3 regions of the Priestia sp. JNUCC 25 genome follow, and region 1 is predicted to be linked to each of the others. Evidence: riboswitches for the same ligand, from Rfam matches in the RefSeq annotation. Region 1 holds a riboswitch; each other region holds the start of a gene.

Region 1 (10,956 bases):
ATAAAGTTGTGCAAACGGTTGAAACGGACCAAGGTGAATTTGAAGCCGTTGTTTATGTGGCAAGCGATCGTTCGCTGCTGCACGAATTTATCCCGAGCGGAAACTGGCGCGTGTGGAAAGAAGATTTATTAGAAGGTATGCTGTATTTTGCTTACGGTTCATGTATGGATAACGATCGTTTTATTAAGCACGGGGTGGATCAGCATTTCCAAGACTGTCTTGGCAGAGCTGTTTTTAAAGGCTATACGCTTCGATATAACCACGTTATTCATGACGGAGGACGTGCAGACATGGTTGAAGAAGGCGGAGTCGTTGAAGGTAAACTATACCGCGTCCCGCCTGAAGCCATTACGTACCTGTATGGCAGAGAAGGCGTAGATAATAACGGTTATCGTCCTGCTATTATTTCTGTCGAGCATGAAGGTAAGATGGTGGATCATGTTCTTACTTTTTTTGTGTTAAATAAAGAAAAAGAAGTCGCACCTCCGGATCACTATTCGACTGAAATTATTCGAGGAGCAACAGGTGTACTCAGCGAAGAATACGTTCAGAAGCTAATAGAGCAAGTCCATGCGCTAAAAAATAGTGATGTTGTAAATAACTAATATAAAAAGAAGCAGAGACAAAAGTAGTTTAGTTTAAGAAAGCTCCGCACGAGTAATCGTTTGGAGCTTTTCATTATTATGGTGAACGAAGATCTATTTAACTGCTTCTAGCTGTTGATTGGATTGATTTTGTTATGTGTTGCATTAGCTAAAGGAAACAGAGAACTCTGTTTGAAATACACCGTCTTTTGATAAACGGTTGATGCCTAATTTTTCTTTAAAATTTCCGTTGTGATCATGCGTATCTGCAATTCCAAACCAAGGTTCGATGCAAAGAAAAGGAGCGATTGTATGATTTTCTGCATCATACTTTGACCAAATACCGACATACGGGAAATCATTGAATTGAACGTTAATTTGATTTTCATTAACCGTCGATTTAATCGTAATTCCGTCAATATCACTAAAAATTAACGCATCATTTGCAAATAAATCTGCGCTTAGCGGCAGGTGGTGCAAATTTTCTGCAGCCCCTTTTTCATGAATAAGAGCGTCTTTTAATACAAATTCCTTTGGCGTAGTTTCAGAAGGCTCTATTTCTAAAAAGTAATCAGAAATCTGCTCGTTTTCACGTAACGGAATACGAAAAGCAGGGTGGGCTCCAATTGAAAAATACATATCGCCTTTATCTTCATTTACTACTTTCCACTGAAACGTTAATCGGTTGTTTTCCAGACGATAGCTGATTTCAACTGAACATTCAAACGGATATACGTCTTTAAAGCGGCCATTTGTAGCAAATTGCAGCCGTGCTGTTTCGTTTGTTTGTTCGATCACGCTGAAAGTAGAATCACGTAAAAAACCGTGCTGAGGCAAAGAGTATACGCGCTGATCAACGGTATACTGATCATTCTTTAATCGGCCTACAATCGGAAACAATACGGGCGATACTCGTCCCCAATAAGCGGGGTCGCCGCTCCACATAAACTGCAGGTCTTTTTCTTTATGAAATACTTCTACAACTTCCGCCCCTTTTTCTTGAATGCTGACTTTCATTTCGTTGTTTTCTAGTACAATCATTACAACATCTCCTAAATTATTCTTGTACGCTAGAGCAGTCTCAAACGTACTGGCTTTGCTTATATTATACCCTTCTTGGCAAAAAAGGTATTAATTTCCCTATTTTTGTTCAAATTAAATAGAAAAAGGAGGGTTCAAATATGAATCATGCAACATTATTGCTCATTAAATTTGCAGCGGCACTTATTGCGTTTGGTATAGGCCTTGATTTGTTTTTTGATGCAACCATCGGAGACATTATTTCCTTTAGCTTGCTAACGACAGTTGTGACATATTTAGTAGTGGATCGAATTGTACTGCCTCGAGTGGGCAACCGTGATGCCATTATTGTTGAATTTGTTCTAACCTATATGAGCGTATGGATTTTTGGCACATTGTTATTAGACAGCTACGTTCAAATTGCTTGGGGAAGTATTATTTCTGCAGCTATTATTACATTCGCTGAGGTTTTTGTTCACCGCTACTTATTCAACCATATTGAAACGAAACATACAGCAAGAACGCGTCCCGCTTTTAAGCGAAAACTAGCATATGACACAGAATTTGCTGAAGAACAGCATGTAGAAAACAAGGAAAATCCAAAATAAAAAGAAAGCTCACTTTCGAGCTTTCTTTTTTTTTGTTAATGCATAAAAGTCATTTCCTTTAAAGGCCAGTATTTCATATTGACTTCTCCCATGATCGAAGAAATCGGAGTGAGGCCGAAATGCCTGCCATCTCGGCTAATGCGTCTGTTGTCACCTAGCACTAATACGTATCCATCCGGTATCGTGCCGTCTGGAGACAGTTCGTAAGTTGAAAAGTTTTCAGTAAATCGCTCGTAAGCGGGTACTTTGGATAAATATTTATGAAGATGCGGCTCTTTTTTGACTTTGTTATTTATATACAGAACATCATCTTTGTATTCCACCGTTTCTCCTGGTAAGCCCACAATACGCTTTACTAGAAAATCACTGCTATAGGGAGCTTGTAAAACGACAATGTCAAAGCGCTCCAGCTTGCTGTGTTTGTTAATAATAATTCGATTGCCTTCGTGTAAAATAGGCTTCATCGAATCGCCTTTTACAGTGTAGGGCTGAAACCAATAGTGCTGAACAACAACAGAAAGCAAAACGGTGCCGAGGATGACGCTTGTGTATGTAAGAATTTCACGCTTTATTTTTTTATTGACCATAATGGATGAACACCTTCTTAACGGTAAGACTGTCAATTTAAGTTTTTCATAGAGATATAACAGTGTTGATTGTACCACTCAGAACTAAAGTTTTCCATATCTATCTGTTTATGCGTGTATGCCAAAAATATGCGTGAGGGAACAAAAAATGAAAAAAGCCGTTATTCTAGAGAATAACGGCTCTTCTTTATTATAACTGAGCGCGCTCAGTTCGAGTAGCTGGTTGATTTGGTTCTTCTTCCACAACAGGCTCAACAGGCTTATGCTGCTTGATGTCTTCTTCAAGTTCAGCAATTCGCTTGTTTTTCTGCTTCACTTGTCCTCTTAGTTGAACAATTTTTACAAAGCTCAATGAAGCAGCAACAACTCCTCCAAACACGGCCGTTGTTAAGATAATTAAAATAAGAGGCCATTTTTGTGAACCAAATACATAGTTAAATTGTACCGGATCGTTGTTAATTACAGCTAAAACAGCAATGATAAGAGCAAATATAAGTCCTAAAATAAAAAAGCTCTGTCCTTTCATAAGCTGCACTTCCTTTCTTTACATGGTCATTACAACTTTTATAGCGTAACCACTCATCTTAAGTGTTTGCTATCTTGCTTATAGGTATACGTATCCACATTTAAACAAAATCAAACATTTTCTTGATTATATATATCTTTCTTTTAAAACACAATATATCGATTGGTGTAGAAACTTTGACATGTGCAAAGACCTGGTATGTCGAATTTTTGGAATAAAGAGCTCGCGTATCCTTTTTTGCTTAAGCAGAGGGAGAGACTTGCATTTAGCTCATATATGTACAAAGAGACCTTTATCTATTAAAGGTCTCACTTTTAATAAAGGGGTATATAAACACAAGATATAAATCAGTACAGAAGCTGAGACTTTGTCTTAAGTGCATTAAATTATTTCATTATCTATCGCCCGGAGCAGGGTGGTCTACACCTTTGACATGATGTCGATGCTGGTTGTCTTCGCTGGTATAAAAGTCATAATAGTGAACGTGCATACCGTTGCCAATGGGAATAGCGGGACCAGAGTAGGCTTTGTAATGATGTGTATGTCCGTCTTCAAAAACAACATAGCCTTCTGTATAGTGAATGTGGCTTCCATCCTCGCTTTGAATTGGAGGAGACGTTACATCGAGGCACTGATGGACATGTCCTGACGCAACAGAAGTGTAGTCCACTGAGCCATGATTATGATGAGGAACAAACCCTGAAATAAAATCATCTTTGCCTATTTTTTTCATTTTACTTCCCCCTACAAATTCAATTTAAAAAAACTGTTTAAGTAAATTCTTTAAATGAGCATCTGAATTTCTCTTTTTAGTTAAATTCAAAAATACATGCTATTGATATGAACAAAGAAAAATAAATATGACTTTTGATAATCAGGATTTATAAAATGGGTAGTTTTCCTATGTGTTTGCCGTTTCTACTTGATAACTTTCACATATATTTATTAAGGAAGGACAAGTTATTATAAGAGAGGAAGTCAGCATAATGAGTTGGGAAAATAAAAAGGTCTATGTCAGGATCAGGAGTTTGCGAGAATTCTAGGTGGACAAGGCAGTTTAGATGAAAATGGCGTTTGTTTGGTACAAAAGTTTCGGACGATTCGTTTTAAAATTTTAGGGCGTCCAACACGCTCTCCATTAGTTACTCCTCAATTTTTCACTTTTGAAGATTTAGATAGCAAAGGAAGAGCGCTAAATCTAGGTGAAACCGTGCTTTTGCAAGAAGAGGTAAATCCATTATTAACGGAGCTTAGAAAAAGAGATATTAAGGTTACGGCCGTTCACAACCATTGGCTATTTGAAGAGCCGAGAGCAATGTATATGCACTTTGAATCCGTAGAGCCACCGTTAGATTTTGCACGAAAAGTAAGAGAAGCGTTTAGAGTATTAAAAGGATAGAAAGCAGTTTTTAATAGAATAAGTTTAGTCTTACTTACTGCTTTTAAAATTAGGTTAATAAAACTTTAAACATGTATATTATATATTGGTTTATAAGATGCACTTGAATGAACCTATCAGGTTAACTAATTTTTGAGCAGTGAGATTATTCGAGTACTTCTATCAAAATAAAAAAAGCACGCGTTCGCCGCGTGCTTTTTTTATGTATAAACTTAAAATGCGTTTAGGGTGTTATCGCTTAACCACTGTTTGCGTTCAGCTGCATCTTCGAATAACTCATCTGCATTTGTAAATTGAGAAGCAATGACATATTCAATTGTTGCAAGAGGAGCTGTTAGCAAACGCCAGTTTAATACGATTGTATTATCTTGAGTCGTAGCGTATTCTTCACCTAACTCGTCCCACTTAACAGATTCAGGAGCATTGTCTGCTGCTTTTTTAACAGATTTCAAAGCTTCTTGGAATTTTTCACCTGCGCGGCCTTGGTACCATTCTGTTAATAGTTGTCCAATACCTTCATTTATTTGCTGCTCGTTCCAGCTCTCAGGTACTGTAGCAATAAATTTTGCACGGAATGTCATTTCAGCCTTTGCTACATCTCCACGAACGATGTTTAAGCGGTATTGACGTCCTAGGTAAGGGAATTTGTCTCCTTCTTCAAAAGAACCAGTTTTAGCTGCAGAAGCTGCTGCTTTAGGAGCCTCTTTTTTAGCTGTTTCTTTTTTTACTGCTTCTTTCTTTGGAGCAGCTGGCTTTTCCTCAGCTGGCTGTGAACCGTTTAGTTGTTTTAAAATCCATGTTGCTTTGCGTGCGATGATTGAACGCACATTATTTTCATTAAGACCTCTCGGGATAATAACTTTTACCCCTTCTTTGTCACAAATTTGCACCGTGATATCGGTTCTATTTGGAACGACTTCAATTTTGTAGTCAATTGTTTGATTGCCTGTTTGATACGTATACATAAAATTTTTCGTACTCCTTTCTACAAATCTTCATTTTATAAGCAAAGGTAGAGGTTGGTCAAATAAAAGAATAATCAGACAGTTATCAACTGCTGTTGCAGCGCCTTGCAGAATGATATGTATTCCAATATTTAGTGGAAAAGCGCCAATAATAATTGCTTCAATTTTTCTTTAGTTTTTACAAAAACATATAAAAATATGCCGATACTACTAATATAGATTAGACATTCTATTTCTTTAGATGGTATAGGAAATGAAAAATAAAAAAAGCGTTTCAAAGTTTACATGTGAAATGCTATATATGATGGTCATAACACTTACTGTAATTGAAGTGACAAATTATTATCTTATTATGAAACAAGAGCAAGCAGCCTCGATTATGCTAGTGATTACATTTCTGTTTGCTTTTCTTACAACTACCGTGTTCTATTTTATCATACGTCGCTCTATAATTGCGGTTGAAAATTTAACGAAAGTAATGAAAGGGGTTTCGTAAGGGGATTTATTGATATTTGTTCAGTATAAGAAACTGTAAGTATTGGTTTTTATGATAGCTTTCATAGAAAGAGATAATGAAAATTGACACGTTATAAAAGCAGTTGTATAGTGAGTACGCAAGGCGGCAGTCTGTCTTTTTTAATTCTTAGTAAACTTATAAGTTAAATAAAATATTTAAACACTGCATAAGGAGACGAAGAGATGAAGAATGAATTCCGTTTGGCAACAAATGACGACGCAGATAACTTATTGAACTTAACTCTACAAGCATATAAGCCTATTCGAGAGCTAGGCATTCCTTTCTTAGCAGCTACTGCTGATCTTGCTCTCGTTAAGAAAAATATTTCTCAAAACCTTTGCTATGTATATGAAGAAGATAAAAAAATCGCTGCTACTGTGTCTATACGAATGCCTTGGGGAGAACATCCAGGTCCGTTTGCTGTTCCGCATCTTTGGTGGTTTGCAGTGGACCCGTCGTTTGCGAGGAAAGGCGTTGGATCTAAGCTGCTGCGTCTAGTAGAGGAAGAGGTAATAAAAAATACGTTTAAATCACCGGGTGTGTCTTTAGGAACAGCAAAAGAACATCCTTGGTTAGTTGAGATGTATGAACGAAAAGGATATGTTCAAGCTAAAGAAAAGCACCTTGCAGAAGGTTATACGACCGTATTTCTTTATAAAAAATTCAATGAGTTACATTCTTTGTCGTAAAAAATAGAGAATTATTCCAAATTAAGGAATGTGAAAGAGTGATAAATATGACAGATCAATTACTACTAAATAAACTAATAGACATACGTCGTGAGCTGCACCGATTTCCAGAGCTTTCAATGAAAGAATATGAAACAACTAAACGTATTAAAAAGTGGTTAAAGCATTATGATATTTCTATAGCAGATGCATTCCAATTAGACGTAGGAGCAGTAGCAGAAATTGTGGGAGGAAAGCTGGGACCTACTATTGCTATTCGAGCTGATATTGATGCGCTGCCAATTGAAGAAAAAACCAATCTGCCATTTGCATCTGAAGTGAACGGTGTTATGCACGCATGCGGCCATGATTTTCATACGGCTTCTATAATCGGAGCAGCCATTCTTCTTAAACAGCGTCAACAGGAGCTTTGCGGCACGGTTCGATTTATCTTTCAGCCGGCTGAAGAAACGGCTTCTGGGGCAAAAATGCTAGTTGAAAAAGGTGTGCTCGAAGGAGTAGAAGCGATATTTGGGATGCATAACAAACCGGATCTTCCTGTAGGAACCATTGGTATCAAATCGGGATCTTTAATGGCAAGTGTTGATCGTTTTGAAATTGACGTCAAAGGAGTAGGAGGTCACGCAGGTATCCCTGAAAAAACAATAGACCCAATTGCTGCTGCTGGTCAAATTGTTACTAGTTTACAAACCATTGTCAGCCGTAATCTCAGCCCCTTTCAAAATGTTGTTGTCAGCATAACTCAAATCCATGGAGGGAGCTCGTGGAACGTCATTCCTGACAAAGTAACGCTTGAAGGAACTGTGCGTACCTTTCAAGAAGAAGCGAGAGAAAAAATACCGGCTCTTATGAAACGAACTGCTGAAGGGATTGGCGCAGCTTTCGGGGCTTCAGTAGACGTTAAATGGTATCCATATCTTCCTGTAGTAAACAATGATGATACGCTGGAAAAATTAGTTACTAAAGCGGCAGAGGATCTTAGTTATCAAGTCGTAGAAGCTGAACAATCGCCTGGAGGAGAAGATTTTGCCGTATATCAGCAGCATGTACCAGGATTTTTTGTATGGATGGGTACAGCTGGAGAATATGAATGGCACCATCCTTCTTTTTCATTAAATGAAGAGGCATTACTTGTAGCAGCTTCTTATTTTGCTAATCTAAGCTTTCATTTTTTGAATTCATTCCATTACCAAAAAAATTAAAATATTTTTATTTTTCTATTTACGGGGATGGAATTGTTTGATAAAATAAATTTTAAATTAAAAAAGTTATCACGAGTGGACGAGAGATCTGGCTCTTTGACTCCACAGCAACCTACGAATGTAAGGTGCTCCTACCAGCAAAGCATGTGCTTTGGGTGATAAAACGGGTGAAAAACTCATTTTGCATCAAAGCAAAATGAGTTTTTTTATTTTTCTAAAAGGAGAGGGTTTTATGAGCCATACAGCAGTTGCAGCACATACAGGAGAGAAAGCATTAAAGGAAGCAGTGAAATTATTAGGAAAGCATTATCAAGTAGCTTATCGGGAATTAGAAACATTTTATGAAATTGTGGTCGAAAACCATGTTCGTACATATGCTGTAGGCATAGATATTAAAGATGTACAAAAAGCAAATGAACTAGAAATTTATTCATCATGCTGTTCCAAGCTTGAGCGAGTAGGCTGTCTTTTATAGAAGAAGTCTGCTCGCGCCTCTATTTTTTAAGTGTTTTTAAATAGAAAGCATGGTTTTTGACAAGCAAAGAATCTGGTGGGTATAATCAATACTCAACAGGTTTTAAAATTAATCATAAATTGTCGAAATTTTTACACAAATTAAAGGTTACATTCGAAATGAATTGTGGTATGTTATAAAACAAGAATATTTTATGAAAGGAGCATTGAAATGGAAATGTCTCTTGAACACGGAAACGATGCAGGAAGCGAACAGCTTATTGATCGTATCCTAGACTTTTTAGAAGATGACGAAAAGTAAAAAAAGAGTGTGCGGTGCTATCCCTAGCCGCACACTCTTTTTTTATCATGTGCGTAAAGGCAGCGCCATACTATGATACATAGGGATAGAATGAAAGAGTCTCTGTCAAAGGGATTGACGAATGGTTTTGTTTGATAGAAAATTTAGAAAAAGGAAAGAGATGAAGGTTATGTCGAACAAAACATCTTTGTATCAAACAAAAGAACAGTTAAAAAAACTTGTAAGCGAATTGGTTTCTATACCTAGCGTGACAGGAACGATGGCAGAAGTGGAAATGGCTGAATCGATAGCGTCTTATTTATTGAAGCTGCCTTACTTTCAAAAAAACGAGCAAGTCGAGCTTCATTCAACAGGAGACGGGCGATCGATTGTCACAGCTTTTGTTCAAGGGAAAAATACGAATAAAACAGTTGTACTAGTAAGTCATTACGATGTAGTGGATGTACAAGATTATGGAAAGTGGAAAAAGGATGCTTTTCACGCTGATACATTAACGAGTACTTTTTATAGCCATATGGAACAAGTTCCGGCGCACGTACAAAAGGATATGATAAAAGGAGACTGGCTTTTTGGCAGAGGAACGATGGATATGAAAGCAGGCATTGCTCTGCATATCAGTATGGTTGAACGAGCATGCAACGGAGAGTTTGACGGAAACATCCTGCTGCTGTCGGTGCCGGATGAAGAAGTAAATTCGCTTGGGATGAGAAAAGCAGTGCCTGTTCTTTTAGAACTTGCCCGCAAACATCAGCTGGATTTTTCTCTCATGCTAAATGCAGAACCAGTGTTCAGCCGCTATCCTGGAGATCAAACGAACTATGTGTACTCAGGATCGATTGGGAAGATCATGCCAAGCTTTTTGTGTTATGGAAAAGAAACTCATGTAGGGGAACCGCTAGCTGGTTTAAATGCTAATTTACTAGCTTCTTATTTAACAAAAGAAATAGAATTAAACGTTGATTTTTGCGAAAAAGTAAGAGAAGAAACGAGTCCACCTCCTACGGTGCTGATACAAAAAGATTTAAAAGAAGAGTATTCAGTTCAAGTTCCGCACTCTGCCGTTGTATTATTTAATTTATTTATGTTAAACCGCTCTCTTAAAGAAGTAACAGATCTGCTGTTGAAATCGGCTGACAAAGCGGCTTTGAATGTGAAAAAACACTATAATAAAGCCGCTAGGCAGTACGCTGCGGGAATGGAGGGTTCATCTCTTGACGTGAACGTATGGACGTATGAAGAACTTTATACTCATGCAGTCAAACAGCACGGTGAAAAATATGTGCAAGAAATGGAAGCAGCACTTTTGGCACAAGAGGATGATGATAGAAATAAAACCATTAAATTAGTAAACTCTTTAGCTGGTTTATGTAAAGAAGCAGCTCCGATGATGGTCTTATTTTTTACGCCGCCTCTTTATCCGGCCGTTTGTTCACATGATGATCCGTTTGTACAAGAGATTTTGTCAAACGTACAGGCAATTGCCAAAGAGCAATTCCAAGTGGAGCTAGTTGAACAAAGTTATTTTGGCGGAATTTCGGATTTAAGCTATGCCAGCCTGCAGCATCCGCTTCATACATTTAACACGTTGGTAGCAAATATGCCGCTATGGAATAAAGGGTATCATATCCCGCTAGAAGAGCTAGAGGAGCTGAAGATGCCGGTGCTGAACATTGGACCGCTGGGAAGAGATGCGCATCAATGGACCGAAAGATTAGCCGTTCAGTATTCCTTTGAAATTTTGCCTCATTTCATTTATCAAGCTATAAAGGAAGCACACAAATAAACATCCGTCTGCGGATGTTTATTTGTTGAATTTAAAAGAAGCTCCTTGTACGGTAATTTGTTGCGGTGTTAGAGCGTGATCTAATTCAACCAAAAATGGACGCTCTCCAACTTTTTTTAATGTATCATGGACAACACCTTGTGTTCCGCTGCAAAAAATAAGGTTTCCTCCATTGACATATAGTTTTTGACAACGTGCATTAAGTAAAGAGTCTTTGTAGCTTTCGGCAGACTGAATGTCCAGCAGTTTCGTCCACTTGCTGATGGATTCTTCGAGGTTATGTACAGCACAGTAAATATTT
Region 2 (10,956 bases), 1.6 Mb from region 1:
GTGCTCGTTATTTATCATGGACACGAACAAGGGAAACAAGAAAGAGACGATTTACTAACGTATGTCCAAAATCTTGATCAAAAAGACGTTCACGTTTTACAATATCGTTTCATGAATCAGCAAAACAACCCTCCCTTCATCATTGCTATTGAAAAAAGATAAGCCGCATATGGCTTATCTTTTTAACATTCGGTACAAGCGTCCGTTGATATAGAAAAAGTAGCTGAGGGCTCCCCCCGCTTTTATTAACCTACGTGCATTCACATGAACATGTTTTTGTGCCCGCACTTTTTGATCCGACAAATAAACGCCCAAGAGTCCTTTATAGATAAAGCAGTGAAAGTGATAATCCGGCAGTTTTTTAGCATATTCGTCCGCTTTTACGACAAAATGCAAAAAGCGATCCATCATTTGCTGATAATGAGGATAATAAAAACAAAAGTTCAAATCTCCTCCTGCTTTATCTTCTTCTTGGTCAATTAAATAATCGAGTAAAATATGTAAGCCTTGAATATAAGGAAAATATCCTGCTTTTATTTTCTGCGTCATTTCTTCGGTCATCTCTTCTTGAAAGCTATAAGCAACTAAACAAAAAATTCCTAACGTTGAACCAGAGCACGCTGAAAATTCATACCACTCCATTTCAGGAACACTGTGCCGGTGAGCATCGAACCAATTCTCTAATCGTGGAACTCTTTCCTTGATTTCAACATGCTTATGTATTTGCAAATCACAATAATAATTAGCTAGTTCTAATAAATGTGAAGAGACTATATGGTAATTACAAGCTTTTCGCAAGGACTGCTGACAAGTCTGGACAAGTCCGGCTAAGTATCCTCCGTCGTCTTTATCCGCTCGAAAACGATAGTAATCCCCAAGAGGTGCATGAGGAGTCAACGCATCTGGCATCGATTCATGTAAGGCGGCAAAATCTTTAGGGTCTAGCGAATTGCTGCGGTCACATAAGTTATCTAAGTAATCGCTGATTGTTTGGTAGGCAACAATAAATTTCACGCATTCAATCATGTTTTCTTTCGCTAAAATCGATAGGATACCGCCTCCTTCACAATGAAAAGTTTTTGTATCGATACTTGCCAATGCTTGAGTACGCAATTCTTTATTAGGAATCTCTTTTGCTCGTTCGCGCCAATGATTAAGCTCATGATGAACGACAGGAAACACTTCTCGATAAATTTTTCTCATTAATGAAATAGGATGAGACGGAATCTTCATTTATTTTCACCTCAATTTCTTACCGCACTTATTAAATGTGAAGATCGACAAAACTTTTCGCATATGTAAAAACGTATTCTCTTTCAGGCTCATTAAAGATTTCGTGATACAGCTGAGACCATTCTTTGTAGATTTTTTCACTTAGCTCTATTTCATCAAACCACTGCCTAACAATCAGCTTTTCAATAATTTTATCTTCTCCTGCCTGCATCACAAGAAGCGGGACATCAGGCAAACGATCGATATCTTTAAAAGCTAAGTTGACAGCTTGGATCAATTCCCGGTACCATCTTACAGAAACTTTTGTAACATACAGTGAGTCATTTTCATCTTCATCTCGAACTTCTTGGTTTCTTGTTGCTTTTTCAACAGTGAGACCTAAATCGAAAAGTTTGTTCGGCATGACTTTATTTAACCCTTTAGATAGCATATCTAAATAAGCCGGTACTTGCTCTTTTAATCCTAGACAAGGAGAGGAAAGAATCGCACCCCATATAGGGAGGTTTTTTGTCTGGAGCGTACGAATAACCGCCAGTCCTCCCATACTGTGACCTAACAGGAAAATAGGCAAATCATATTTTTGCGCTTCACGTACCCATTCTTCCACTTCATACACATATTCATCAAAGGATAGGATATGTCCTCTTCTTCTTGTTGTTAAGCCTTGGCCAGGAAGGTCTCCCATAATTACGTGCATTCCAACCGAACGCCACATCTCAATCAGCCAGCGATAGCGTCCGTGATGCTCCGCTGCTCCATGGACCATGACAATAACGCCTTTTGGATTTACTGCTTCCCATTTATGCATTTGAGTTACTCCTTCTTCCTTTTTTTGTTTACCTGCTTAAAAAACCTTTGTACACTTACATTAGAAGATTTACTACTTTTTTTCAACTAATAAAGGGAGATGATTTGATGATTTATCCGTATAAAGAAAAAATGCCTACCATTGCACCCAGCTGCTTCATCGCAGACTATGTCACGATTACTGGAGATGTCACCATTGGTGAAGAAAGCAGCATTTGGTTTAACACTGTTATTAGAGGAGATGTTTCACCTACGATTATTGGTAAACGAGTAAATATACAAGATCAATCAACACTCCATCAAAGCCCAAATGCTCCATTGCTTATTGAGGATGATGTGACAGTAGGACATCAAGTTATTTTACATAGCTCCATCATCCGCAAACGCGCGCTCATTGGCATGGGTTCTATTATTTTAGACGGTGCAGAAATTGGTGAAGGTGCTTTTGTCGGTGCTGGAAGCTTAGTGCCTCCCGGTAAAAAAATACCACCTAATACTCTCGCACTCGGCCGACCTGCTAAAGTGATCCGCACTCTGACAGAAGAGGATTTAAAAGATATGCAGCGCATTCGTACAGAATATGTAGAAAAAGGGCAGTATTATAAGTCTATTAAGAAATCTGATTCTTCATTATAAAGGAAACGTTCCCTCAGAAAGTCACACTGAGGGAATTTTTTTAGTATCTCCACAAACTCTCCAATCATGTTCTATTCTCTCCACAATTGTAAAGAAATTTCCATATTAATTTACATCGTTTTAGTACTGCCTCCACAATTAAAGATTAAACTGAATAATAAAGACGTATTTATTGAAAAGGGAGCGACTCTATGAAAGCCAAGTTAATTCAGTATGTATACGATGCCGAATGCCGATTATTCAAAAGCGTAAACCAACATTTTGATCGAAAGCACTTAAATAGATTTTTACGTTTACTAACTCACGCCGGAGGAGCCACTTTTACCATTGTGATAGCGTGCTTGCTGCTATTTCTGCATCCTTCTTCCATCGCTTACGCTTGTGCGTTTTCTCTAGCCGTTAGTCATATTCCAGTCGCCATTGCTAAAAAACTATATCCGAGAAAACGACCTTATATTCAATTAAAACATACAAAAGTGTTAGAAAATCCATTAAAAGATCATTCATTTCCATCTGGGCATACAACAGCTATTTTTTCGTTGGTTACCCCTCTTATGATTGTTTATCCAGCCTTCGCTGCTGTTCTTTTGCCTCTTGCAGTAATGGTAGGAATTTCAAGAATTTATCTTGGCCTGCACTATCCGACGGATGTCATGGTAGGTCTGATACTGGGCATCTTTTCGGGTGCTGTTTCACTAAACATATTTTTAACTTAATTGATAGGAGGAGTACTAATGAGAATTGCTTTATTTACGGATACATTTGCTCCAGAAGTTAACGGAGCTGCTAAAACACTTTATCAATTTACTCAGTACGTCAAATCAAAGCAAATTCCCATCCAGGTATTTGCTCCTGAATTTGCTCATGATCAGTCATTTTCAACGTATGTTCACCGTTCGCCGAGCACGCCGTTTTTCCTTTATCCAAACAGCCGCTTTTCATTGCCAAACGTTCTAAAAATTAAAAAGCAGCTGCAGGCATTCAATCCTTCTATTATTCATTTGGCCACTCCTTTTACAATGGGGCTTTGCGGCTCCTATTACGGGAAAAGATTAGGTGTTCCTCTTGTCGGCTCTTATCATACCAATTTTGATGATTATTTATCTCACTATGAACTTGAAAAAATGCGTGTACCACTGCAAAAATATATGAAATGGTTTTATAAACCTGTACAAAAAATATTCGCTCCCTCTGAAGTGACCAAACAGCAGCTAGAAGAACAAGGGTTTCACAACGTAGATATTTGGTCGCGAGGAGTAAATCATAAATTATTTCATCCCCACTATGACCGCTTTGATATTCGTATTAAATATAATATAAAAAAACCCTACATCTTAACGTATGTAGGAAGATTAGCTAAAGAAAAGAACGCTGATTTTTTAATAAAAATCGCACGATCTCTACCTGATCATATCCGCCATCAAATTCACTGGGTTATTGTGGGAGACGGCCCTTTAAAAGAACAAATGCAGCAGCAAGCATCTGAGCATATGACATTTACAGGCTTCCTTGAAGGTAAGCAACTTGCTCATATCTATTCATCATCTGATTTGTTTGTTTTTCCTTCAGAAACAGAAACCTTCGGAAATGTTGTACTGGAATCTCTTGCTTCTGGAACTCCTGTAGTGGCAGCAAATGCAGGAGGAGTTAAACAGATGGTTCAGCACGGGCGAAACGGCTACCTTTGCAAACCTCACTCCTTAGAAGAATTCAGTTCGGCTATTACAGATTTACTCGATGATTTGCATCAGCGTCTTCACTTTGGCCATGCAGCGAGACAATACGCTCTTACTCAATCATGGGACGCCATTTTTCAGCATTTGCTTTCAGAATATGAAAGTGTCGTAGAAAAATCTGCTGCAGGTATTCAATGGGCATAAAAAAATCTCCGTTTTCACGGAGATTTTTTTATTATTTAGCTAAAGCTTGAGTTTTTAATGCTTCCGCTTTGTCTGTGAACTCCCAAGGAAGCTCCACATCCGTACGACCAAAGTGGCCGTAAGCTGCTGTTTGCTTATAAATTGGGCGACGTAAATCAAGCATTTTAATGATGCCTGCTGGACGTAGGTCAAAGTTTTTGCGTACTACGTCTACTAGTACTTCTTCAGAAACTTTTCCTGTACCGAATGTATCAATTGAAATAGATACTGGTTGTGCAACACCAATTGCATATGCTAGTTGTACTTCACATTTATCAGCAAGATCAGCTGCTACAATGTTTTTCGCAACATAACGAGCTGCATAAGCTGCTGAACGGTCTACTTTTGTTGCGTCCTTACCAGAGAATGCACCGCCGCCGTGACGAGCATATCCGCCGTAAGTATCAACGATAATTTTACGACCAGTTAAACCAGCATCTCCTTGAGGACCGCCGATTACGAAACGTCCTGTTGGGTTAATGAAATACTTTGTATTTTCATCAATTAACTCGTTTGGAACAACTGGATTAATAACATATTCTTTTAAGTTACGTTGAATTTGCTCTAACGTTACTTCTGGGTGATGCTGGGTTGAAATAACAATTGTATCGATGCGAACAGGTTTGTTGTTTTCATCATATTCAACTGTTACTTGTGTTTTACCATCCGGGCGAAGGTAAGGAAGAATTTCTTCTTTACGTACTTCTGTTAGACGGCGAGCAAGTTTATGAGCTAATGAAATTGGAAGAGGCATTAATTCTTTTGTTTCGTTACATGCATAACCAAACATTAACCCTTGGTCTCCAGCTCCGATTGCTTCGATTTCTTCATCTGACATTTGACCTTCACGTGCTTCTAACGCTTGGTCTACACCAGCAGCGATATCAGCTGACTGCTCGTCGATAGATGTTAATACTGCACAAGTTTCAGCATCAAATCCGTATTTTGCACGAGTATAGCCAATTCCTTTAATTGTTTCACGAACTGTTTTAGGAATATCCACGTAAGTAGAAGTTGTAATTTCACCACTTACTAAAACTAAACCAGTTGTTACGCTTGTTTCACAAGCAACACGAGCATTTGGATCCTTTGCTAGGATAGCATCAAGAATTGAGTCAGAAATTTGGTCACAAATTTTATCGGGATGTCCCTCTGTAACAGATTCTGACGTGAACAGACGACGTTGTGTTGACATCAGTTTTCCTCCTTATAAATACGATACATTGTGATACGGTACTCATTCCCTTATTTTCACTACACGTTAAAAAATATAAAAAAACCTTTCCTTGTATCGAGGAAAGGTATCAAATTCTACATAAGCCTTTCACTCTTATCGATCAAGGTTGTGCCCTTGCATCAGGTTAGCACCTTATCGTCTACACAAAAAAATGACGATGGTTGCTGGGTTTCATAGGGCCTGTCCCTCCACCAGCTCGGGATAAGAGAGTATCCGTTCAAGGACATATAATACATGAAAAAGCGCTTCACTGTCAACAACATTCAAATGGAAATCATCTCTTTATGTTTGAATCTGTTTTAATGTAACATACTCAAATTCCGAAATAGTACATCTTATTAAGAATCATCACTAAGTTTAGTTAATAAGACAGATCAAAATGAGGCTTTCACTTAAAATAGCTTCACTTTTTTTGCTCCTATCACATATACATGTGTCTAAAATAGGTATAACGTACATTTTTTTATAATAAACAAACATTTTTAGTTAAATAGTATAGAATAATTAAATAAATGTGTTATACTAATTATAAATTTCAAACATTAATGAATAAATAATAGCTAAAAAAGGAAGGTAGTGCACATGAGTACTGTTGATATGTCTATCGAATTAAATGGTTTGCTTCAATTAAAAACAACAAAACACCAATTATCTGTTCCACAACTTGTTGAAAAAATTCTAGCTCGACGCGAAGGAACGCTGACTTCTACAGGTGCTGTGTCAGTCGAAACCGGAAAATATACAGGTCGCTCTCCTTTAGATAAATTTATTGTAAGCGATGCTGTGTCTTCAAAAACGGTTGAATGGGGACCTGTCAATCAGCCAATTTCTGCTCAGCGATTCGATGCGCTATACAAAAAAGTCTTAACCCACTTAAAGAAGCAGGATGAACTTTTTGTTTTTAATGGATATGCTGGAGCTGATAAAAAGTATCAGTTACCAATTCAAGTAGTTAATGAATTTGCATGGCATAACCTATTCGCTCAGCAGTTATTCATTCGCCCTTCAGCCGAACAAAAAACAAATGATGATGTGAAGCCGTTTACAATTGTAGCAGCTCCAACGTTCAAAGCTGATCCTGAAACAGACGGGACGAATTCTGAAACCTTCATTATTCTTTCGTTAGAGCGACGCATCGTGCTAATTGGAGGAACTGAATACGCTGGTGAAATGAAAAAATCTATTTTCTCAGTGATGAACTTCTTGCTTCCTCAAAACAATATTCTATCCATGCACTGTTCTGCTAACGTAGGAGAAGAAGGTGACGTTGCATTATTCTTTGGTTTATCTGGAACGGGTAAAACAACGCTTTCTGCTGATGCAAACCGTCGTTTAATCGGAGATGACGAGCACGGTTGGTCAAGCTCTGGTGTATTTAATATTGAAGGAGGATGCTACGCGAAGTGCATTCAGCTTTCCGAAGAAAAAGAACCGCAAATTTTCAATGCAATTCGCTTCGGCGCCGTACTGGAAAATGTAGTGTTAAATCAAAATACGAAAGTAGCAGATTACAATGATAATAGTTTAACAGAGAATACTCGTGCCGCTTATTCAATTGACTCTATTGATAATACGGTATTGCCAAGCGTTGCTGGGCACCCTACAGCTATTGTCTTTTTAACTGCTGATGCCTTCGGCGTCTTGCCTCCAATCAGCAAGCTTACAAAAGAACAAGCGATGTACCATTTTCTGAGCGGATACACTAGTAAGTTAGCTGGAACAGAGCGCGGCGTAACATCGCCACAGGCTACTTTCTCTACATGCTTTGGTGAGCCTTTCTTACCCCTTGCTCCAACAACTTATGCAGAAATGCTAGGAAAGAAAATCGATGAACATAACGTAAATGTATACCTTGTAAATACTGGATGGACCGGCGGTGAATACGGCGTGGGCGAACGAATGAAGTTAAGTTACACTCGAGCTATGGTTCAAGCAGCCCTTGAAGGAGAACTAGCTAATACCGAAACAGTAACAGATGCTATTTTTGGTTTATCGATTCCAACTCATGTTCCGGGAGTTCCTGATGAAGTGCTTCAGCCTTCTAAAGCATGGAAGGATGCGACAGCTTATAACCAAAAGGCAACTGAGCTTGCTGCTAAATTCAAAGCTAATTTCAAGCGTTTTAATGATGTAGCATCTGACATTTCAACATTAGGCGGACCTAGAGTCTAATAAAAAACCGATCGTCTATAAGACGATCGGTTTTTTAGTTAGTCGAATGTAATTTTGTCAGTTCATATGTGACAATGGTTTTTTCCTGCTCCATTTCTACCTTACGCACAACAGCAGTTCCAATACATTCTCCATTTTTTGTTTTGTGAATGTTTAATGGAATATCTAACGGATACAAGCGATATCCTTTTTTCTCAATTTGAAAAATGTTATCCGTTACACGCTTTTCGTTGCCTTTTGTCACAATCATTGTATTTAATTCTAGCGGCATCCCCATTTTTTCTCACTCCTCACTGTTATTCTACTTGTTTTCTCTATCGTAGCATATCTTTTATTGCGCTTTCATCCACTTCGTTAACTTCTTCACCGTTTCTCGGTTTTCTTTTGGTGGAAAAGCATGTGGAAAGTTTTCGAAGTACCAGCTGGTAACTTTTTTATTGGACTTCTTTAGTTTAGATTCGAGCTGATAGGAATGATCAATCGACACGTTTTTATCTTCTAAACCATGAATAAGCAAGACCGGCGGCTCGACGAGATGAGCACGATGCAAAGGTGTCCTCCATTCGTATCTTTCAGGATATTTAGAAGGCGTTCCTCCAATCACCCGCTTCATCATTCTTCTTAAATCTTCTCTTTCTTCATATGTCAGCACCATATCCGTGACGCCTCCCCATAACACAAGAGAACGGCTGTCGTTTTTTTCAATGGCTGTGAGTAAAGCCATCACTCCCCCTCTTGAAAACCCAAAAATATGAATGCGGTCATGGTAGACGTTAGGGAGCTGTTTCAGTAAATCGTAAGCAGCAAAAGCATCGTAACGATCATCTCCCGCAAAATCTTCGTTTCCTTCGCCTCCTTGATTTCCCCTATAGAACGGAGCCATCACAATAAAACCTTGAGAAGCAAATTGAATGAGTCGAGCAGGACGAACCGTTCCTACGTTCTTAATACCTCCCCTTAAGTATAAAAAGCCGTCATACATTCCTTTTTCTTTTGGCTCTGCGAGCATTCCTTTAATCTTAAGCCCTTGACATGCATATGTAATCACCCACAGCGCCACGCGAGGGTTTGATGATGGGAAACGCTGTTTATGAAGAATTGTTCCATCTTTCATTTTTTTCCTCCATTCTTTATATAACTAGCCTGCTTTCTCCCGCTAAGGTGTACTTTCAATTGTTGACTAATACTTCGTTGATTTTACACATAGTTATATAGGCACTCACCTTCTTCCACTTCTTTACATACATTATCATAAAATATTTTATTATTTTAAGGAGGTTTGCTTTATGAAACCAATCAAATGGCTTTTTTCTTTGCTTGCTATTATGATTTTACTCATTCCACTAATTAGCTGCAGCAAAACAACATCTGTACAAACGGTTCGTGTTGGCGAAGTAACTCGCTCTATCTTTTATGCTCCCCAGTACGTCGCTATTTCAAAAGGCTTTTTTGAAGAAGAAGGACTAAAGGTAGATTTAAAAACAACGTGGGGCGGAGATAAGACAATGACTTCACTTTTATCTGACGGCATCGACGTCGCTCTAGTCGGCTCGGAAACTTCAATCTACGTATATGCACAGGGGTCTAGTGATCCCGTCATCAACTTTGCACAACTAACCCAAACCGACGGAACATTTCTAGTAGCGCGTAAAAAAGTCAATCACTTCTCATGGGATCAGCTTAAAGGCAAAACGTTTCTTGGTCAACGCAAAGGCGGCATGCCGCAAATGGTAGGGGAATATGTGTTGAAACAGCATAATATTGATCCTAAAAAAGATGTAAAACTCGTTCAAAACATTGATTTTGCTAACGTTGCGAATGCTTTTGCTTCTGGCACTGGAGATTACGTTCAATTATTTGAGCCAACGGCTAGTATTTTAGAGCAACAAGGAAAAGGACATATCGTTGCTTCCTTCGGAAAAGAATCAGGAACAGTTCCTTATACAACATTTATGGCCAAAGAAAGCTATTTAAAAGATAACCCTGAAGCAGCGGCTAAATTTACTCGAGCTATTTACAAAGCACAAAAATGGGTAAATACACATAACACAGATGAAATTGCTGAAGTGGTTGCACCGTATTTTGAAGATACACCTAAAGAAACGCTGAAAACTGTTATTGACCGCTATAAATCCCAAAAATCCTTTGCAACTAACCCTTTATTAGATCAAAAAGAGTGGGATCATTTACAAAAAATCATGGACGAATCTGGAGAACTTCCAAGACACATCGATCACAGCAAGCTAGTCAACACAAAATTCGCAAAAGATGCAATGAGTGAGTAATATGACAAAACTTCACATTCAAGATGTTCAGCATATGTATCTTACGACAAAGTCTGCTACCACTGCACTTGAACATATTAATTTGTCTATTGAAGAAGGAGAATTTGTTTCCTTTCTCGGCCCAAGCGGATGTGGAAAAACGACGCTTCTATCGATTATTGCCGGCTTGATTGAACCATCGTCCGGCTCTGTCACAATAGACGGTGAAAATATCGGAACATCAGTCCCAAACATCGGTTATATGCTTCAACAAGATTATTTGTTTCCGTGGAAAACCATTAAAGAAAATATTTTACTTGGTCTTGAAATTCGCGGCCAGCTAACAGATGAAACAGAGAAGAAAGCTTTGTTACTTCTAAAAGAAATCGGTTTACAAGGCGTAGATAGCCTATATCCGCACCAGTTATCCGGAGGCATGAGACAACGCGTCGCTTTAGTTCGAACACTTGCTATTGACCCCGCTATTTTACTCTTAGACGAACCTTTTTCAGCACTCGATTTTCAAACAAAACTCAAGCTTGAAGAACTTGTCTCCAAAACGCTGATGACCTATCAAAAAACGGCCGTTTTGGTCACGCACGATATCGGCGAAGCCATTGCTATGAGCAGCCGAATCTTTTTATTCTCAGCCAAGCCGGGGAAAATCGCAAAAATATTTACGGTTCCT
Region 3 (10,956 bases), 2.4 Mb from region 1:
TTTATGGGAAGTGAATGGCAAGTGTGTGTCGATTGCCAATGCTACGCGTCCAACGGCCCATAACGTTACAATTAACTTTGTGTACACACCTCAAAAAGAACGTAAAAAAGGCTATGCCTCAAGCTGTGTATCCGCGCTTTCTCAGCTTATGCTAGATGAAGGGTTTCAAACAACAAGCCTATACACAGATATGACAAACCCTACGTCTAACAAGATTTATATGGAGATTGGGTATGAACACGTAGCCGATTCAGCACTGGTTTTATTTCATGAAAAAAAGTAGCAGGCTGTCTGCTACTTTTTCTATTACTTAAGGCTTTTCAACTAAGTTTACGTGATTTAACGTTTTGCTATCATCAAAAATAAATTCAAGATCATAGGCGCCGGCATGATACGTGTACTTCGTTTGAGTCGTACCATCACCTTTTACTTTGCTTGTAAAGTTCGGCTGACCTAATTCTTTCTTTAAGTTAGCTTGCGTGATGGACCCTAGATTTGTTTGACGCTCTACATTTGTACCAAAATAGCGGATTTCGTTAATGACATTATTTTGGTCATAGCCAAATGCATATCCAGGGTGACCCATTTCCGCATGATAGTAGTCAAAGTTATTTGATGAACCTTCAGGCGGAGGACCGAACTGATCTCGAACATCTTGACGCAGGCTTTTGCCAATTTTTAAGTCTGCTGTTAAGCGCGGCACTTCGCCTTGCACCGCCGCATTATAAATTTCGTTAATGTTTTTTACAGCTGTTTGATTTTGACTGCTTGTTTCTTGAGATGTAGCTGCGTGTGCTGGGGTATCAAGCTGAGCCACAGGAGCAAATCCAAACGCAGCAATTCCTGTAATCGTTGCAGCGGCAGCTACTTTTGAAAAACGTTGTTTCATTTTCACAATCGTTTCCTCCTTTATTTATATCGATTTAGCAACTCCGACCTACCTAAAGAGCAGGTAGGTCGGAGTTGCTAGACCTAAGCGTCTGCCGCCCCCCTTGCGGGGTAGGCAGCATCCGCCTAGGTGAACCTTTGTGGGAGTAGTCAAGGAGTCTTGGTTGAGTTGGTAACTGATATATATAATGTAACACGCCTTTCAGAATATAAACGTCAGGTAAGGTGAAAAGCAAAAAACGATTCATTTATCATAGGTGAAAAGATTGGTTTCTATTCCTTTATTAGGTAAAAAACGTAGTATAGGGACAATCCTAATTCATTATAAAACATTAGATATTAACCGAGATTACTATATACTAAAGCAGCCAAAAGAAAACACCACTTTACTAATAAACTTTACTAATAAAAGATGGTGCTTTATCTTATCTTAATTTCGCTCTTGCTATACCTGTTACTACCATACTACTAATAAAAATAACTACGATTCCAATATTGGTCGGGGTATCAAAAAAGATTTTTGAAACCGCCAAAGCGATAATGAGTCCAATAGCTACTCCAGATAATTCTTTCATCAATTTCAACGTTAACACCTCTTAAAAAATATCGCTCAGGAAAAGTCTAACATTCTTGGTAAAGTTATTTCAATTGATAGTGGATTAACAAAAGACATGTAATAAAAGTGCTCTGATCCAAATGACTCTTCTAGAAGACTAGCAGACTTACCGTAAGCGCTTTGCTAGGAAGCATACAATAATTAATTTAGAAGAGGAATTGACCTGTATTTTAGTAGACTAAAACCGTATAATCCTATCTGTTTTTAAAGTTTTTTTATGAAAAAGAAAAATAATATTGACAATTATTAAAAAACTATTAATATTGACTATATTACATAAAACAAATAGCTATTGTTTTCCTTATCAAGAGAGGTGGAGGGACTGGCCCTGTGAAACCCGGCAACCGCTGTCTATGACAGAATGGTGCCAAATCCTTAAGAACAGTATGTTCTTGAAGATGAGGAAGAGACGTTTGGTTAACGAGCTCTTCCTTTATATAAAGGAAGAGCTTTTTTATATTATGGGGGGAGTAAGTCAAATGAAGAGATTTCTTGTTTTAGCAGTTGCGCTTGTACTACTCGTAACTGGCTGTCAGTCAAAAAGCACAAAAAGCAGTGGAAGCGAAGAGAAAGGAAAGAAGCGAATAGCTCTTGTTTTACCTGAAAAGATTGGAGTTAACCCGTTTTTTCAACAAATGGATGATGGAGCAAAACGCGCTGGGAAGAAGTATAACATTGATGTAAAAACAATTGAGTCTACGGATCAAGCAGCCATTGAAAGTAACTTGCGTGCTGCCGTAGCAGAAAACTATGACTTGATTATTACATCTTCTTTTGAATCCGAAGATGCGTTGAAAAAAGTAGCTCAAGAAAACCCGCAGCGTCAATTTGCGATTATTGATACAGTGGTCGATTTACCAAATGTAAGAAGCGTTGTATTCCGTGAACAAGAAGCTTCATATTTATTAGGAGCAGCGGCAGGATTGGTTACAAAAACGAATAAAGTAGGAATGGTTGCAGCTGATGATATTCCATTATTAAAAAAATGGACCGTAAGTTTTAAAGAAGGATTACAATCAACAAATCCAAAAGCAGACTTTCTAGTAAACTATGTTGGAAGTTTCTCCGATCCAGCTAAAGCAAAAGAACTTGCTATTTTACAGGCTTCAAAAGGAGCTGACTTTATCGCCGGAGCTTCAGCGGTAGGCGACTTGGGTGTATTTGAAGCAGCAAAAGAAAAGGGTTTTTATACGGCAGGCCAAGATATTGACCGTACGGAAGTAGATCCTGAGCATATCGTTTTATCGCAGTTGAAAGGATCTGATGCGGCTGCTTATGAAACGGTAGAAGCACTCGCAAATGACAAATTTAAATCCGGTGTAGTGACATACGGCTTAAAAGAAAAAGGTGTTGGGTTAACGTATGTGACTCAAGACAGCAAGACGCCTCTTAATGACTTTGTAGGGCAAGATGTAATTGATCAATTAAAAGAAATTAAAGATTCGATTATTGATGGAAAAACAGTGGTAAAAGATCCGTTAGCAAAGTGAGTTGAAAAGAGAAGTCGAGTAAGGCTGGCTTCTCTTTCTTATTTTTGAAAAAATCCTAATGGGGAAAGGAGCAATGAATAGAATGAGTGAGCTGCTGCAGTTAACGAATTTGACGAAGAAATACGGTTCATTTTTAGCAAATAATAACGTGTCCTTTAAACTGAAAAAAGGCGAGGTCCACGCGCTGGTTGGAGAAAATGGCGCTGGAAAAACAACGTTGATGAGGATGCTTTACGGAATGGAAAAGCCGAGTTCAGGAAATATTCAGCTACATGGGAAAACCGTCTCGTTTTCATCTCCTGCAGATGCGATCAAAAATGGAATAGGCATGGTGCATCAGCATTTTATGGTTTTTCCTCATTTTACAGTGGCTGAAAACATTGTCTTGGGGCATGAGCCAAAGAAGGGCCTCTTTTTTAATAGAAGGCAGGCGAAAGCAGATGTACAGCAATTAACCCAAACCTATCAAATTTCAGTAGATGTTCATAAGAAAGTAAAACATTGCTCAATTGGAGAACAGCAAAAAATTGAAATTTTAAAAGTGCTGTATCAAGGAGCAGAAATCATTATTTTAGACGAGCCTACCGCCGTTCTTACTCCTCATGAAGTGAAGGAACTATTAAAAACAATCCGTTTTTTAGCTTCTCAAGGTAAAAGTATCATTATTATTACACATAAGCTGCAAGAAGTGATGGAGGTAGCGGACCGCATTACGGTTCTTCGAAATGGTAAAGTAGCCGGCGTCACAAGTAAAGAAGATACCAATGCTCATCACCTAGCCAGGCTGATGGTAGGGCGAGAATTAAAAGAGCGTCCTGCAAGAATACCATCACAAGGTACCTCTCATTTAAACGTACAAAATCTCTTTTTAAAAGGAAAAGGACAAAAAAACGTATTGCAAAATGTGTCTCTTCACGTTTCTGCAGGCGAAATTGTCGGTATTGCAGGCGTTTCGGGAAATGGACAATCGGAGCTGCTTCAAACAATTTCTGGATTAGTAGAAACAGACAGCGGAAGTATTAAACTTGGAGATGAAGATCTTACAGGGCGATCTGTGCGTGAAAGAAGAGAGGCAGGAATCGCTCATATTCCAGAAGACCGCTATATGTGGGGAGCCTCTAAGGACGATACGATCGAAGAAAATGCACTAATGGGCTATCAGTATAAAGCTTCTTACTCGAAGATGGGCTGGCTGAAAAGAAAGATATTCAAGTCGAGCGTGGAGGAATGGATAAATGAATTTTCGATTAAAGCCATTTCATCTAAGCAAAAAGCTGGAGAACTGTCAGGGGGAAATCTGCAAAAATTGATTGTTGCCAGAGAGCTTGGGCAAAACACTTCTTTTCTACTTGCTGCTGAACCAACGCGAGGAGTGGATATTGGGGCAATGGAACGTATTCATGATGCTTTGATTCAAAAACGGAATAATGGCTCCGCTATTTTACTTGTGTCTTCGGAACTGTCGGAGATTATCTCACTATCAGATCGAATTTTAGTTATGTACGAAGGCAGTATTGTTGGAGAGCTTACAAGGGAAGAAGCAACAGAAGAGAAACTAAGCATATTAATGGCAGGAGGAACGGTAGAAGGTGATACAGTTGCAGAAACTTCTTAAATCATTAATCCAGCCGGTTATTGCAGTCATTTTTGGCTTAGCAATAGGAGGCATTATTATTTCCTTAACTGGTGGTTCGGTTCTTCAAACATATACAGAGCTCTGGAATGGAGCGTTTGGTAATTTTTATTTCTTCAGCACTACGCTGGCTCGCGCTACGCCTATTCTTTTAATTGCGTTAGGTGTCGGGTTTGCTTTTAGAGCAGGTGTGTTTAATTTAGGGGGAGAAGGACAGATGGTCGTTGGAGCGATTAGTGCAGCAATTGTCGCTTATTACCTGCCAGCTCCAGGGATAGTCAAGCTGATAGCGGCTATTGCAGCTGCTGTTGTGGCAGGAGGTTTGCTTTCTGTTTTAGCAGGCTGGATGGAAGCCGCGTTTAAAATTCAGCTCGTCATTTCTACGCTTTTATTAAATTATATCGCTGTTTTATTTGCAAGCTATTTAGCAGGCCATCCGTTTCAAGATAAAACAGGCTCAGCTGCTCTCGCTCAAACGCCTATGATTGAGCAAGGGGCGTGGCTTGGAAAAGTGTTTCAAGGAATGCCTCTTCATATTGGGTTTATCATTGCTCTAGTAGGTGCACTTCTGCTGTGGACGGTGCTTCGCTACTCTGTGTTTGGCTATGAAGTAAACGCATCCGGGAAAAATCCGTTGTTCGGAGCGTACGGAGGTATTCATCAAGTAAAAGTCATGCTGTTTAGCATGTTTATTAGCGGAAGCTTGGCTGGATTAGCCGGAGGGTTTGAAGTTCTTGGTTCACAGTACCGTTTTGTAGACGATGCGCTCACCGTTCCTGGATATGCGTGGACTGGGGTAATGGCTGCTCTGTTAGCAAATTCAAATCCAATCGGTATTATTTTTACGTCTCTTTTACTTGCCGCTTTGCAAACAGGAGCGATGGGGCTAGAGCGTAATACAGACATTCCGTTAGAAATTGCGAGTATTATGCAAGCTGTACTCATTCTATTTATCTCAGCAAAGTTCACAAAGCAGTGGTGGAGAGCAAAAAAGAAAGGAGCTGATATTCGTGGAGCTGCTTGATTGGTCACTGTTAAATGCAACGCTGCGAATGGTTGCGCCTATATTATTAGCGGCCCTTGGCGGAATGCTTTGCGCGCGCGTAGGCATATTTAATGTAGGGCTAGAAGGTCTGATTTTGATTGGAGCTTTTAGCGGGATTGCCGGCAACTATTATACTCACAATGTCTTTTTTGCGATCGTGATTGCTGCTGGAGCAAGCTTACTTTTTGCGTTGCTGTTTGGAGTGATGGTCGTGGTGTTTAAAGCGAATGAAATTGTTGTTGGGGTGTCTATTAATTTTTTAGCACTGGGCTTAACGACATTTTTACTCCGGACTATTTTTCATACAAAAGGTGCCTATTACGATAAAAATATGCAGGGAATAGGCACATGGGATATTCCTTTGATCAAAGACATACCTGTAATCGGCGACATTATTTCAGGACAGTCGCCGCTTGTCTATTTTGCTTTTTTAGCAGCAATTGCTTTTTATATCTTCTTTTATCGAACGATTTTTGGTTTCCGTCTTCTAGCGGTAGGCTACAATAAAGTAGCAGCAAGTACGCTTGGTTTAAAAGCGATCAGATATCAGCTGTTTGCGATTGCAACATGCGGAATCCTGTGTGGGATTGCCGGAGCACAGCTTTCATTAGGACAAGTCACGATGTTCTCAGAAGGCATGACTTCAGGACGTGGATTTATCGCACTTGTGGCGATGATGCTTGGTCAGTCTCATCCGCTTGGTATTTTAGCATCAAGTATACTTTTCGGCTTAATGGATGCTGTGAGTACACGGCTGCAAGGTTTTTCAATACCGACCGAGTTTACGATGATGGTCCCTTACGTGCTGACATTAGCAGCGATGTTTTTCCTGCGAGATAAAGGAGTCGAAACGAATCAAACAAGTCAGCAAAGTGCACGCTGATAAAAAAATAAAGAGGTGGTACCTATGAACAAAGCAGACCGTATTAAACGAATGAAAACACCAGAAATTGATCCAAAGTACAAAGGACGAGTGCCTCCGGGGCAAGTAGTGACGGAGCGCTTTCCGATTTTACATGAAGGAGACGTGCCGGAGTATAACCTAGAGGAGTGGACGCTTCGCGTATTTGGATTAGTAGACAAGGAAGTAACCCTTTCGTATCAAGATATATTAGACATGCCGCAAACAACGGTGAAATGCGATATTCACTGCGTAACGAGATGGACAAGACTTGATAATGAATTTACGGGCGTGCTGTTTACAGACTTTTTAAAAGCAATTGGCGTGAAGTTAAAAAGTGAATATATCATGCTGCACGGAGACAATGACTATACGTCAAACATTGAGGTAGAAGATTTACTGAGAGACGATATTCTTCTTGCTCATTCCTTTAACGGAGAGCCGCTTACAGCTAAGCATGGATATCCGCTACGATTGGTTGTTCCGCATTTGTACTTTTGGAAAAGTGTTAAATGGCTTCGAGGCTTTGAAGTCATTGATGAAAATCATCCTGGCTTTTGGGAGCAAAACGGCTTTCATCTTAGAGGAGATCCGTTTAAAGAAGAGCGTTTTTCTGGAGAAGATTTAGGCATTCCAGAAGATGAGTGGGTACATAAAGACTATGATTAATGAAAATGCCTATGCGTGCGCATAGGCATTTTGTTAGCGCTGGCGTTTTAATTCCCACACAACGTGGCGAAGCTCAGGCAAAATCAGCTTGGTCATGGCTAGACGAACAGCACCGCTTGATCCCGGTGTAGAGAAAACGGCTTTTTCGTTAATCGTCCCGGCAATTGCCCGGCTCATAATTGCTGCGCTGCCAATGTCTTCGATGTAGCTCAGCATGCGAAACAGCTCACCAAATCCAACGATTTCTTTATGAATCAGCGCTTGAACGGCTTCAATTGTGACGTCTCGTTTTGTGATGCCTGTCCCTCCATTTGTCAGAACAACGTCGATGCCATCATCACTGCATCCGGCAAGTATCGCTTGTTGAATCGACGTTTGATCGTCTTTTACAATTTCATAGGAGGCGACTTGCATGTCATGTTCTTTTAGAAGTTCCATCATCAGCGCGCCGCTTTTATCGCTTTCTTTTGTACGCGTGTCTGATACTGTAATAACTTTGCAGCGAACGGGCTGCGTTGCTTTGGATTTATGTTCGTGTACGCTCATTATGTACCTCCTTTACGCTTCTGTGCGTTTGTAGTCACCGTTTTTGCCGCCTGATTTTTCAAACAAATATGTTTCGCCGATAATCATTCCTTTATCAATGGCTTTGCACATATCATAAACGGTTAGTGCACAGGCAGAAGCAGCGGTTAAAGCTTCCATTTCAACACCCGTTGAGCCTTCGGTTTTAACCGTTGCTTCTATTAATAAACGGTACTGATCATTGCTTGTGTCCCAGTCGAATGAAAGGTTTACGCCTTTTAATAGAAGAGGGTGACACATCGGAATAATGTCAGACGTACGTTTTGCTGCCATGATTCCCGCTACTTGCGCGACAGCAAGTACGTCGCCTTTTCCGATTTTATGTTCTACAATGGCTTCGTGAATTTCTTTGTTAACAAGTATACTTGAACGAGCTGTTGCAACGCGGCGAGTAATAGATTTTTCGCTAATATCGACCATATTGGCACGGCCTTGGTCATTAAAATGTGTAAAAGAAGACATCGGTGTTTTCATCCTTTTTCAGTAAATTTTGTTGTATGATAGAAATAGTGAGATATGCTATGATTTTACACCATAGCGTAAAAAGTGAACAGACATAAAGGAAGTGAAGAATGTATGTTAGAAAGCAGAACACCTATTTCAATTCCTGAAGCAATTGAAAAAGTTATGACATATAAAAGAAAAGGCAGCATTGAACGCGTATCAATCACCGAAAGCTACGGACGCTATTTAGGAGAAGATATTATCGCCGACCAAAACGTTCCTCATTTTAATAAATCGCTTTATGACGGCTTTGCAATTCGAGCGCAAGACTGTGTAGAAGTCTCAAGTGAACATCCTGTCGAGTTCGAAGTAGTAGGTGAAATCGGCGCCGGCTCTGTTTTTGAAGGAGAAGTAAAGCCGTTTCAAGCGGTGCGCATTATGACAGGAGCGCAAGTGCCTCATTCATGTGATGCGGTTGTAATGCTTGAAGTAACGAAGTCTTATGAAAAAGAAGGAAAGACGTATATGGCGTTAAGCCGGCGGGCTTCAAAGTGGGAGCACATTGCATTAAAAGGAGAAGAAACGAAAAAAGGAGACGTGCTTGTTTCAAAAGGGACGCGAATCAATCCGGGCGTCACGGCTTTTTTAGCTACGTTTGGCTATGCCGATGTCGCTGTCGTGAAGCAGCCGGTTGTTGGGGTTTTAACAACGGGCAGCGAACTGCTTGATGTGAACGAGCCGTTAGAACCAGGAAAAATCCGCAACAGCAACTCCTATATGGCACTCGCGCAAATTATAAGAAGCGGCGGGGTTCCGAAATACTTAGGAAAGCTTGAAGACGACTTTGACCGCTGCTATGAAGCGGTAGAAAAAGCGCTCGAAGAAGTGGATATTTTACTGACAACCGGTGGGGTATCCGTTGGGGACTATGATTATTTGCCGGCTATTTATGAAAAGCTTGGTGCGAATGTGCTGTTTAACAAAATTGCGATGCGGCCGGGAAGCGTCACAACAGTCGCAGAACGAAACGGGCAGCTGCTGTTTGGACTATCAGGAAACCCATCTGCTTGCTATGTCGGGTTTGAACTGTTTGTACGTCCGATTGTTCGCAGCTTTTTACATTCACCACTGCCCCATTTACATAAAACAAAAGCGGTGTTAAACGGACGTTTTAAAGAGCCTAATGCATTTACGAGAATGGTGCGAGGAGAAATTACAGACGAAGGCGGAAGGCTTGTTGTAACTCCAGTTGGAATGGACAAGTCAGGCGCTATTTCGTCATTAGCTGCAGCAAATGCGCTGGTTGTTCTTCCAGGTGGAGAGCATGGGTATGATAAAGGAACAGAAGTGAACGTGCTGCATCTTGAAAACGAAGGCACGAGTTCGCTTTGGGTATAAATAGCAGTCTGCTTATTGCTTGTCCTTTTTTTCAATAAGAACTTGAAGCAGCTCTGTAATTCGATCTAATTTGCTTTCAATGCGAACAAGTAAGTAAAAAGATAGGGCAATTGGAAAGCCTAAATCTTTAATATAGCTAACTAAGTTTTCCATAATAGCATACCTCCTTCACTTAGAAGATATATTATAATATGTGATTTCTAAGTATTTGTTCGCAGGGCAGACGTCCATTTTTAAGACAAAAGTCCTTAAAAAATAAGAAAAAGCAGCCTCGGCATTGGCAAGCGAGGCTGCTTTTTTGTAAGGGTTCATTTATACGTATTCAAGTATGAACGATTATTGGAATTAAACTATAACATATTTTTAAATATAAATAATACTTTTGATGTGTTCTAACATATGAATAAGAGGTGCACTTTTGATTCATCGATTTAATTGGTCCTCCTAATGAAAAACCAACTAAATTAAGGATGTATAAAAAGCTGCATATTCTATAAAAGTGACTTTTTCAGAACTCTTACTTCCCTAAGGGTTCTCTTTTTTGCTGTGTGTCTAAGAGAGTGGTTGTGTACACAGTTTATATTTTAATCCTGAGATAAATAAATCCAGTTCATTTCATCAAATTCTTCAATACTATAATTTGAACCTATATTCTTTAACATTTTATTGAAGAATTTTAGATTAACCTCATGATCATACAAATCTTCTTGAATGTATTCCTTAATAATAAAGTTTGTTAAATTTGTATTATTAACAAAGTCTGAAAAGAACGACGTTATAAGGTCTGAATCTTCTTCGTTTAATTTTTCATCATTAATGATCGAAATCCTAAAAACGTTTAAAATCGCGTCAATATCTTCTGCATCCATATAACATAATGGATCTAGTTTTTTATCTTCTTCTGTAAATGGATTTCGAGTGTCTTCAATAACTACATAAGATATAATTCTTCCATTCCTTGATACATGGAAGATTTCTAAATCACGCAATTTTAAAATTCTATGAAGCGATATCATAAGTTCCTCCTATTAAAGTGTTGATTTACGATATTTTAATAAATTAGATAATGTTAAATCTAAAGAGTATAGTATTCAGTTTACAGTAAAATAATCTTGTGTGGTATTAATTAACAAATATATAAACGTAAAAAGAGAAGAGGATACGTATATGAGAGAGTATTTCTTGAAAACGGAAAGGTTAGGATTTTCCATTTGGCATAGTGATGATGTTAAATATGCAAACTCTCTTTGGGGAGATGAAAACGTAACGAAATTTATTGTGGCAAAT

What was found. Region 1 has a riboswitch for S-adenosylmethionine ahead of JNUCC25_RS06070 (hypothetical protein). Riboswitches for the same ligand answer to the same signal wherever they lie in the genome.
Region 2: it holds a riboswitch for S-adenosylmethionine, as region 1 does, so the genes downstream of both, metK (methionine adenosyltransferase) here and JNUCC25_RS06070 (hypothetical protein) in region 1, are expected to answer to the same signal.
Region 3: it holds a riboswitch for S-adenosylmethionine, as region 1 does, so the genes downstream of both, JNUCC25_RS19030 (BMP family lipoprotein) here and JNUCC25_RS06070 (hypothetical protein) in region 1, are expected to answer to the same signal.

The regions. Positions count from the first base shown of each region.
Region 1 covers NZ_CM132211.1:1,176,795-1,187,750, forward strand. Annotated here, with positions in the region: gene JNUCC25_RS06015 (gamma-glutamylcyclotransferase) at 1-605, shown strand, start outside; gene JNUCC25_RS06020 (aldose 1-epimerase family protein) at 750-1,625, opposite strand; gene JNUCC25_RS06025 (YndM family protein) at 1,766-2,212, shown strand; gene lepB (signal peptidase I) at 2,248-2,799, opposite strand; gene JNUCC25_RS06035 (LapA family protein) at 2,990-3,325, opposite strand; gene JNUCC25_RS06040 (YmaF family protein) at 3,720-4,058, opposite strand; gene JNUCC25_RS06045 (DUF1259 domain-containing protein) at 4,404-4,724, shown strand; gene JNUCC25_RS06050 (M48 family metallopeptidase) at 4,937-5,689, opposite strand; gene JNUCC25_RS06055 (hypothetical protein) at 5,991-6,185, shown strand; gene JNUCC25_RS06060 (GNAT family N-acetyltransferase) at 6,389-6,895, shown strand; gene JNUCC25_RS06065 (M20 peptidase aminoacylase family protein) at 6,943-8,097, shown strand; SAM riboswitch class I at 8,161-8,262, shown strand; gene JNUCC25_RS06070 (hypothetical protein) at 8,330-8,572, shown strand; gene JNUCC25_RS06075 (M20/M25/M40 family metallo-hydrolase) at 9,042-10,655, shown strand; gene JNUCC25_RS06080 (VOC family protein) at 10,674-10,956, opposite strand, start outside.
Region 2 covers NZ_CM132211.1:4,653,422-4,664,377, forward strand. Annotated here, with positions in the region: gene JNUCC25_RS24365 (class I SAM-dependent methyltransferase) at 1-162, shown strand, start outside; gene JNUCC25_RS24370 (tetraprenyl-beta-curcumene synthase family protein) at 175-1,233, opposite strand; gene JNUCC25_RS24375 (alpha/beta fold hydrolase) at 1,265-2,041, opposite strand; gene JNUCC25_RS24380 (gamma carbonic anhydrase) at 2,149-2,676, shown strand; gene JNUCC25_RS24385 (phosphatase PAP2 family protein) at 2,868-3,392, shown strand; gene JNUCC25_RS24390 (glycosyltransferase family 4 protein) at 3,411-4,556, shown strand; gene metK (methionine adenosyltransferase) at 4,588-5,790, opposite strand; SAM riboswitch class I at 5,923-6,040, opposite strand; gene pckA (phosphoenolpyruvate carboxykinase (ATP)) at 6,415-8,004, shown strand; gene JNUCC25_RS24405 (DUF2584 domain-containing protein) at 8,039-8,281, opposite strand; gene JNUCC25_RS24410 (alpha/beta hydrolase family protein) at 8,336-9,118, opposite strand; gene JNUCC25_RS24415 (ABC transporter substrate-binding protein) at 9,291-10,289, shown strand; gene JNUCC25_RS24420 (ABC transporter ATP-binding protein) at 10,291-10,956, shown strand, end outside.
Region 3 covers NZ_CM132211.1:3,610,507-3,621,462, reverse strand. Annotated here, with positions in the region: gene JNUCC25_RS19045 (GNAT family N-acetyltransferase) at 1-283, shown strand, start outside; gene JNUCC25_RS19040 (YjgB family protein) at 311-889, opposite strand; gene JNUCC25_RS19035 (hypothetical protein) at 1,314-1,472, opposite strand; SAM riboswitch class I at 1,803-1,909, shown strand; gene JNUCC25_RS19030 (BMP family lipoprotein) at 1,984-2,994, shown strand; gene JNUCC25_RS19025 (ABC transporter ATP-binding protein) at 3,077-4,609, shown strand; gene JNUCC25_RS19020 (ABC transporter permease) at 4,584-5,651, shown strand; gene JNUCC25_RS19015 (ABC transporter permease) at 5,638-6,555, shown strand; gene JNUCC25_RS19010 (sulfite oxidase-like oxidoreductase) at 6,580-7,242, shown strand; gene JNUCC25_RS19005 (MogA/MoaB family molybdenum cofactor biosynthesis protein) at 7,276-7,788, opposite strand; gene moaC (cyclic pyranopterin monophosphate synthase MoaC) at 7,801-8,289, opposite strand; gene JNUCC25_RS18995 (molybdopterin molybdotransferase MoeA) at 8,404-9,669, shown strand; gene JNUCC25_RS18990 (YvrJ family protein) at 9,682-9,822, opposite strand; gene JNUCC25_RS18985 (hypothetical protein) at 10,254-10,685, opposite strand; gene JNUCC25_RS18980 (hypothetical protein) at 10,837-10,956, shown strand, end outside.